DNA from 4 places in the Enterobacter hormaechei subsp. xiangfangensis genome. Region 4 is predicted to be linked to each of the others. Evidence: predicted binding sites of a transcription regulator. Region 4 holds the regulator's gene; each other region holds the start of a gene.
The links. Region 4 encodes Fur, which represses iron uptake genes when iron is present. Its sites were predicted from a motif close to ATAATAATGAGAACNACTATCAA; they were not measured.
Positions count from the first base shown of each region.

Region 1: a site for Fur is predicted at 1,409-1,431, ahead of bfd (bacterioferritin-associated ferredoxin). Genes of this name have one in related genera too.
Region 2: a site for Fur is predicted at 1,083-1,105, ahead of feoA (ferrous iron transporter A). Genes of this name have one in related genera too.
Region 3: a site for Fur is predicted at 1,153-1,175, ahead of ftnA (non-heme ferritin). Genes of this name have one in related genera too.

Region 1 covers NZ_CP017183.1:4,206,284-4,208,487, forward strand. Annotated here, with positions in the region: gene BFV63_RS20155 (prepilin peptidase) at 174-647, shown strand; gene bfr (bacterioferritin) at 631-1,107, opposite strand; gene bfd (bacterioferritin-associated ferredoxin) at 1,180-1,374, opposite strand; gene tuf (elongation factor Tu) at 1,553-2,204, opposite strand, start outside.
Region 2 covers NZ_CP017183.1:4,270,627-4,272,830, reverse strand. Annotated here, with positions in the region: gene feoB (Fe(2+) transporter permease subunit FeoB) at 1-784, opposite strand, end outside; gene feoA (ferrous iron transporter A) at 815-1,042, opposite strand; gene BFV63_RS20495 (Tex family protein) at 1,362-2,204, opposite strand, start outside.
Region 3 covers NZ_CP017183.1:2,836,994-2,839,197, reverse strand. Annotated here, with positions in the region: gene tyrP (tyrosine transporter TyrP) at 1-45, opposite strand, end outside; gene BFV63_RS13650 (YecH family metal-binding protein) at 238-474, shown strand; gene ftnA (non-heme ferritin) at 511-1,008, opposite strand; gene yecR (YecR family lipoprotein) at 1,209-1,547, opposite strand; gene BFV63_RS13635 (RpiB/LacA/LacB family sugar-phosphate isomerase) at 1,793-2,204, shown strand, end outside.
Region 4 covers NZ_CP017183.1:1,329,231-1,331,434, reverse strand. Annotated here, with positions in the region: gene fldA (flavodoxin FldA) at 1-367, shown strand, start outside; gene fur (ferric iron uptake transcriptional regulator) at 659-1,105, shown strand; gene chiQ (ChiQ/YbfN family lipoprotein) at 1,197-1,523, opposite strand; gene chiP (chitoporin ChiP) at 1,571-2,204, opposite strand, start outside.

The sequences.
Region 1 (2,204 bases), 1.8 Mb from region 4:
CGTTTAGAAATTAAGCGCTAAAGACGTACTCTGCGTAAGGCCTCGCATTTTTTTATGCAAAGTATCCCTTCTCAACTCTTTGTCTGAAGCCGCTACGCAATTGCTGTTTTTGCACATTGCCGGACATGCAGATTATTACGAGTATGCGCTCAAACCGTTTTGAGGCTCTCGCTATGCTACTGTCCCTCCCCTTTCTGGTGATCTATTTTGCGTTATCGGCCTTGCTTGTTCGCACCGATATTCGCACGGGGCTTCTTCCCGACAAATTTCTTTGCCCGCTGCTATGGACCGGCCTGCTTTACCAGCTGTGCCTCCATCCTGATTTTTTGCCGAGCGCGGTGGTGGGTGCGCTGGCAGGATACGCCGGATTCGCCGTTATCTATTGGGGATATCGGCTCATCTGCCGACGTGAAGGTATGGGATATGGCGACATAAAATATCTGGCGGCGCTGGGGGCATGGCATGGCTGGTGTGTACTGCCAGTACTGGCACTCGTAGCCGCGTTAATGGCTCTGCTGTATCTGGTTGCTTTCTCGTTGTTTACTCCTGATAAGCAGGCATTAAAAAACCCACTGCCTTTTGGGCCATTTCTGGCGGCAGCGGGTTTATGCGTTGGCTGGGAAAGCCTGATTAACTTTCCACTTTGATCTGAGACTGAAGGTAGTTCTGTAGGCCAATTTTGCTAATGAGATCCAGTTCGGTCTCAAGCCAGTCGATGTGCCCTTCTTCATCGGCCAGGATCTGGATCATCATATCGCGGCTGACGTAGTCATGTACGCTGTCCGCATAGGCAATGGCTTCACGCAGGTCTTTTGCACCCTCCAGCTCCAGCCGGAGATCAGAACGCAGCATCTCTTCGACATCTTCTCCGATGCCCAGTTTTCCGAGATCCTGTAGGTTAGGAATGCCTTCGAGGAATAAAATACGCTCAATGTATTTATCGGCGTGTTTCATTTCATCAATGGACTCATGGTATTCAACATCGTTGAGGCGAGTCAGTCCCCAGTTTTTGAACATTCTTGCATGGAGAAAATACTGATTGATTGCGACAAGCTCATTTCCCAATAATTTATTGAGATAACTTATGATTTTAACATCACCTTTCATTATATAGTCCCTCCGCTTCCACTCATTGAAGCGTAGATCGGGCTACGGGGATGTCAAAAAAAAGATAGAGGCTTACGCGATCTCTTTGAATTCCGGGATCTGCATCAGTTCGTCCTGCATGATCTCACGCGCTGCGCGAACGCATTTACCGCATTGATTTCCCACCGGAACAAACTTGCGAAGCTGCTGGAAAGATTGTGGTTGAAACTGGCGAACGGCCTGACGAATTTTTTTGTCGCTTACACCATTACATAAACAAACGTACATAAAGACTCCCGTTCAAAATATGCGCAAAGTGTAAGTGAGAATGGTTATGATTACAATAGCACAGGCGCCGGAATACGTGGCGGGAGAAGACAAAAAATGCGAATTTTTATGACAGCGACTTTACGGTAGAAAACAAAAAAGGACGCCGAAGCGTCCTTTTTATTTCAGGGATAATTAATTAGCCCAGAACTTTAGCAACAACGCCCGCGCCAACGGTACGGCCGCCTTCACGGATTGCGAAACGCAGACCGTCGTCCATCGCGATTGGGTGGATCAGAGTCACAACCATCTTGATGTTGTCGCCTGGCATTACCATCTCTACGCCTTCTGGCAGTTCGATGGTACCGGTCACGTCAGTTGTACGGAAGTAGAACTGTGGACGGTAGCCTTTGAAGAACGGAGTATGACGGCCGCCTTCGTCTTTGGACAGAATGTACACTTCAGATTCGAACTTGGTGTGTGGCTTGATTGAGCCTGGCTTCGCCAGAACCTGACCACGTTCGATTTCTTCACGTTTGATACCACGCAGCAGAACACCAACGTTCTCACCAGCACGGCCTTCATCCAGCAGTTTGCGGAACATTTCAACGCCAGTACAGGTAGACTTCGCAGTCTCTTTGATACCAACGATTTCAACTTCTTCACCAACTTTGATGATACCGCGCTCTACACGACCGGTAACAACGGTACCACGACCGGAGATGGAGAATACGTCTTCGATTGGCAGCAGGAATGGCTTGTCAATCGCACGCTCTGGTTCTGGGATGTAAGAATCCAGGTAGCCAGCCAGTTCGATGATTTTCTCTTCCCACTCTGCTTCGCCTTCCAGC
Region 2 (2,204 bases), 1.7 Mb from region 4:
CATTGCTGACCACGTCACAGATAGCGGCGATAGCCTGATAGCGCGCATCCGCAATATGCAGAGCGGGATCGTCCAGCTCGTCGCTCAGGCGAGCCTGCGCGACGCCCAGCTTATCAGCCGCATCGCCTGCGTAGGCGCGGCTGTAGATATCGCCTTCCAGCATTTGCAGGCCAAGCCACAGACGTTGTCTGGCGGGCATGCTGTTGTCCATCTCCTGCGCCAGTTGCCCGGCTTCGCGCAGCAGCGGCTGGGCGTAGTGGACCAGTTCGACGTCGGCATTGCCCGTGTGGCGGTCAATCGCCAGCTTCAGGGCGTCAATGCCGCGCGCGCGGGTAGAAACCAGCGGAACCACCGGGCAGCCCAGACGGGCGGAGAGGGCGTCGACGTCGATGCGCAGCTTTTGCTTCTCGGCGATGTCGAGCATGTTAAGCGCTACGATGCAGGGAATACCCAGCTCCAGCAGCTGTAGCGTGAGGTACAGATTTCGTTCGAGATTGGAGGCATCCACCACATTGATGAGCAGATCCGCGTCGCCGCTCAGAATATAGTGGCAGGCAATTTGCTCATCGAGTGAGGTCTGGGATGAAATCGTGGTGAGTGAATAGGTCCCCGGTAAATCAACCAGCGTGACCTGATTATCTGTTGTAGTGAACTGGCCCTCTTTGCGTTCCACCGTCACGCCTGCCCAATTTCCCACACGCTGGCGTGCGCCGGTTAACTGATTAAATAAGGTTGTCTTGCCGGAATTAGGATTGCCAATTAAGCCAATAGTTAATTTTTTCATTGTAATAGACTCACTGAAACCGCTGGCTTGTTAACGGGATAAAGATTCAACTTCAATTAATGCGAGGTCTTTTTTACGCAGAACCAGATTAACGCGTCGGGTTTCGATATGAACAGGATCGCCCAACGGCGCAACGCGCACCACCTGGAACGATGAGCCGGGTAGCATGCCCAGGGACAGCAGCTTCTGCCGATAGGCCGGGCTTATCTCACGGGTAAAACCGATAATTTTCCACGCACTGTCTGGAGTGAATTGCATAGCGCCTGATTCCACGAGAGGTTAAATAATCTACACTGCGATGATAATGAGAATAGTTTTTATCAGCAATAATAAAAATGTGACGGGATGTTGTTAATCGTATTAATTTGCGGTCTGCTTGACCTTGCTCAATATTTGCGAAATTGAGGTGAAAATAAAAAGAAGGCTATTTGTTAATGAGGTGATAATTCGTGGTTTAAATATGGATACAACTTATTTATTTTAATTCCCTGCGGCCTGCTTGCCGGGCGGCACTGCGTTTGCCCGGCCTACAAAACCGTAGGCCCGGTAAGCGTCGCGCCACCGGGCATTTACAGCATTAGCGTTTCTTACCCATCGCCGCTGCCAGCGCATCCATCATCGCGCTGTTGCCTGCTGGCTGTGCGTCACGTCCGCGTGGCTTCGCGGCTTTCGCTGCCGGACGCTGCTGTTCACGGCCACCGCCATTACCGCCACGGCGCGCGTTAGTGTCGCCCGGCTGCTCGTCCAGACGCATGGTCAGGGCAATACGCTTGCGCTGGAGATCCACTTCCAGCACTTTCACCTTCACGATGTCGCCCGCTTTGACCACGGTGTGCGGATCTTCAACGAACTTGTCGGCGAGGGAAGAGATATGCACCAGACCGTCCTGATGCACGCCGATATCCACAAACGCGCCAAAGTTGGTGACGTTGGTTACCGCCCCCTCCAGCACCATGCCCGGCAGCAGGTCGTTCATGGTTTCCACGCCGTCAGCAAAGGTCGCGGTTTTAAACTCAGGACGCGGATCGCGGCCCGGTTTTTCCAGCTCTTTGATGATGTCAGTGACCGTCGGCACACCGAACTGTTCGTCGGTGAAATCCACCGCTTTCAGGTTACGCAGCGCGCTGCTGTCGCCCATCAGGTCTTTAAGCGCCTGCTGAGTCGCGGCCAGGATGCGCTCAACAACAGGGTACGCTTCCGGGTGAACGGTAGAGGCATCCAGCGGGTTATCGCCGTGGTTGATGCGCAGGAAGCCCGCGCACTGCTCAAATGCTTTCGGCCCCAGACGGCTCACCTTCAGCAGCTGCTGGCGGTTCTGGAACTGACCGTTCTCATCACGCCAGGCGACGATATTCTGTGCCATCATACGGGTCAGGCCCGCCACGCGGGTCAGCAGGGGAACGGAAGCGGTGTTCAGGTC
Region 3 (2,204 bases), 1.5 Mb from region 4:
CGTTCCGGCGACGATAAAAATACTTCCCAGAGTTCTGTTCTTCACGCTTTCCTCTACAACGCTTCCATACCGCGACTCATTCTGCGGCGCAGAGTAAGGGAAAAGCCCGGTCTCGTCAAATCACCGTTACATAGGGTGTAAAAATTAATTTACAAAAAGAAAAGGGTAACCTGAGCCAGCGCAAAGCGTGCCGTGGAGGGAGCGTTTAGTCTGCTTTTTTATTTACGAGAGGTAACCATGTCAATTCACGGACACGACGTGCTGAATATGATGATTGAGTCAGGTGAGCGGTATACTGAGGAGAGTCTGGTTGAGGCGATACATGCCCGCTTTGGCGAAGCGGCGCGTTTCCATACCTGTTCAGCTTCAGAGATGACGGCCGCGGAGCTGGTGGCGTTTCTGGCGGCGCGCGGAAAATTCATTCCGGCAGCAGACGGATTTTCCACTCACGAAAGTAAAATTTGCCGTCATTAAATAAAACGGTGCTGAAAACTCAGCACCGCTTTTCTGTTAATTCTGCGTGTCGAGCGTCGACAGCTCTTTATCAATGAAGTACAGACCTTCCCCGGATTTACCTGCCAGAGATAATTTATCCAGCACGGATTTAAACAGCTTCTCTTCTTCGTGCTGTTCAGCCACATACCACTGAAGAAAATTAAAGGTTGGATAATCCTGGCTGGTCATGGCGGCATGAGCCAGTTCATTAATTTTCTGGGTGATCAGCTGTTCGTGCTCATAGGTGGCGCGGAACAGTTCATCAAGAGAGCCGTATTCGGCAAAAGGGGATGCCACGTTATCAATACGCGGCAGGCTGCCGGTGTCCGTCAGGTAATCAAACAGACGCTGCATGTGCGTCATCTCTTCCTGGGCATGACGACGCAGGAAGGCGGCCGCTCCTTCAAAGCTGTGATAGCTGCACCAGGCGCTCATCTGCTGATAAAGCAGGGAAGAAAAAAGCTCAAGATTCATTTGCGCATTGAGCTTGTCGATCATTTCAGTTTTTAACATGGTGCAGCTCCGGTTTATTAATTCTGGTTCACGATGAGCGACACTATAATTTGTTATTTAATTATTTGCAAAAAGTAAAATAAATATTTCTTTATTAAAAATACGAATGGGAATAAAACGCATTGCCGCTATTTATATTTATTAATGAGAATTGTTTTAGTTCTTATTAAATAAACTGCCAGCGTGACTGGCAGTAGCGGTTAATACCACGGATTCTGGCTGGAAGAGGTAACAGCATATCCCTGACATTTATACTGAATGGTCACACTTTCGTTCAGACAGAGTGAACCGCTGATCAGGGTGCAGGTTTTAATTGGCTGCCCGTAGGCTGACGCGGTGGCGTAGCCCATATGTTGACAGGCTTTGGTTGCCGTACCGTTATTAACATACTCATCAGACCAGGCGTTTTGCAGCATGGCCTGGCCATAGTCGAGGCGCACAATTCCGTTTGGGGCATCCGTACTGCTGATTTCTGCCTGACGGTTGATACTGCACCCAGCGAGCAACAGGATCGTTCCGGCTATGATTATACGTTTCATGGTTCACTCTGCGTGACGGGAAATACGCCATTGTAACCAACGCGATGTGACGCAATGGCCGGAATAGCCGGAGGATCTGCCCTCTCACTGTGCAACGAGCCGGGCCACCGCGCGAAATTGTGAGCGCATCTTTGTTTTTTAAAACAAGTTTTCACTTAATTTGAAAGTGTGTTTGTTTGATAGTAAGGTTAAGTGGAAAAAGTATCCACAGCGGGATCGCCCGCCATGCATTCAGGAGAGACAAGATGAAAATTGCACTGATGATGGAAAACAGCCAGGCCGCTAAAAATCCCATCATCCTTAATGAGCTGAAAGCCGTTGCTGATGAGAAAGGTTTCCCGGTCTATAACGTCGGTATGAGTGATGAGAACGATCATCATCTCACCTATATTCACCTGGGCATCATGGCGAGCATTCTGCTTAACGCTAAAGCTGTCGATTTTGTTGTCACCGGCTGCGGTACCGGGCAGGGCGCGTTGATGTCCCTGAACATCCATCCGGGTGTGATTTGCGGTTACTGCATCGATCCTGCGGATGCCTTCCTGTTTGCGCAAATCAACAACGGTAACGCGCTTTCTCTGCCTTTTGCAAAGGGCTTCGGCTGGGGGGCAGAACTGAACGTACGCTTTATCTTTGAGAAAGCGTTTACCGGACGCA
Region 4 (2,204 bases):
CACCTGGTACTACGGTGAAGCACAGTGTGACTGGGACGATTTCTTCCCGACGCTGGAAGAAGTAGACTTCAACGGCAAGCTGGTTGCCCTGTTTGGCTGTGGCGATCAGGAAGACTATGCTGAGTATTTCTGTGATGCGCTGGGCACTATTCGCGACATCATTGAGCCACGCGGTGCGGCGATCGTCGGTCACTGGCCAACGGCGGGTTACCATTTCGAAGCTTCCAAAGGTCTGGCAGATGACGATCACTTCGTTGGCCTGGCCATTGATGAAGACCGTCAGCCAGAGCTGACCGCTGAGCGTGTAGAAAAATGGGTTAAGCAGGTTCGTGAAGAGCTGAACCTGGACGATATCCTTAACGCCTGATATCCCTGCGGCGCAACTCCGGTTGCGCCCGTTTTCCAGGTAAAACCGATTAAATTAATTGCTACAAACTTTTAACTTTTTCGCCCAGACCTGTACAATATCCCCCTGGTAAAAAGTGGGTGCCATCGAACAAGTTTGTTGGTGATACCACGTTTTTATAAGCATACTTTGCTTGAGACTTGCAGTTTTCATTTAGCCATGGCAGTTCTATAATGAGACGCATTATCCCAAGTGCATTTTCTGTCACTTCTTCTTTTGAAGTGAATCGTTTAGCAACAGGACAGATTCCGCATGACTGACAACAATACCGCATTAAAGAAAGCTGGCCTGAAAGTAACGCTTCCTCGGTTAAAAATCCTTGAAGTGCTTCAGGGGCCAGACAATCACCATGTCAGTGCGGAAGACCTTTATAAGCGTCTTATCGATATGGGTGAAGAGATTGGGCTGGCAACCGTCTATCGTGTGCTGAACCAGTTTGATGACGCGGGCATTGTTACTCGTCATAATTTCGAAGGCGGTAAATCCGTGTTCGAGCTGACTCAGCAGCACCACCACGATCACCTGATCTGCCTCGACTGTGGCAAGGTCATTGAATTTAGCGATGATTCCATTGAATCGCGCCAGCGTGAAATCGCCGCCCGTCATGGCATCCGCCTGACCAACCACAGCCTGTACCTGTACGGTCACTGTGCTGAAGGTGATTGCCGCGAAAATGAACATGCGCACGACGCAAAATAAGTGAGTGTTCATACTCTGAGCCAGCCGTGAGGTTGGCTTTTTTTTGCCTGAAAAAAGCCCGGTGACGCTGCGCCACCGGGCGTAAAGCAACTTATTTATTGTTATTGCGTATCTCGTTCCAGATCTTATCGCAACGCTTCGCCACTTCCTGATCGTTACCGGTTTTACGCGCCTGAATACAGGCCTGGTAATCCATTACGCGAACGTTTTCCTGCGTGGCGAATTGCTCATGGGCTTTGTCTTTTTTCAGCACGTTCAGCACGCTTTGACAGGCCTCAATCTTCTCAGGTGAACCCTGTGCGGTATTGATGCACGCGCTGTAGGCCTCTTTCAGACGGGAGTCCTCTTTCGGCACCTGATCCTGCGCGCATGCCACCAGCCCGAAGGTCAGCAACGCAACGATTACCCTTTTATTCATCATGTTCAGTCTCCATAACGGCGGGACACCGCCCGCCGCAGCATTCCTCAGAAGATGGTAAATGGCGCAATGACCATGAATTTCACGTCACGTTCATCCTGGAAGATGTTGCCGTAGCCGCCCGCGTAGCTCGGGATATCGGAGTGGTTGTCATACTGGGTGAAGTGCAGTTTGAACATCGTGCCTTTCGCACGGCCCTCCTGAAGGGTATAAATCGCATCCAGACTGTATGAAGACTCTTTCAGACGGTAGTTCGGATCGTAGTACGCGTCTGGCGTTGCCATATCCCCGGGCTTCGCATCCCAGGCGTACGCGTAGGATGCTCCCACTGCCCAGCCGGGCAGGTTCCAGTTTTTCAGGTCATACATTGCCCCGAAGAAGACCGCCTTTTCGCCGTCGGCGTTAAAGTCAGAGCGGTTATCCCACCAGATATCCAGACGACCGTTAGAGGAGGCGTAGGTAGGCGTCATACGTTGCAGGAAGTAACCCTGCTGCCCTTCTGCCTTGACCCATGTTCCCTCCAGACGCAAATCAACCTGACCTACCTTGTAGCCGAAGGTCAGCGCCTGTAACCACGCGGTGCCGTCATAGATATCATTTACGCTGCCATCACTGACCTTGTCGCGCGTACCGTAGAACTGATAGCTGGTGCTCAGCGGGCTACCCGCGATATCAAATTTG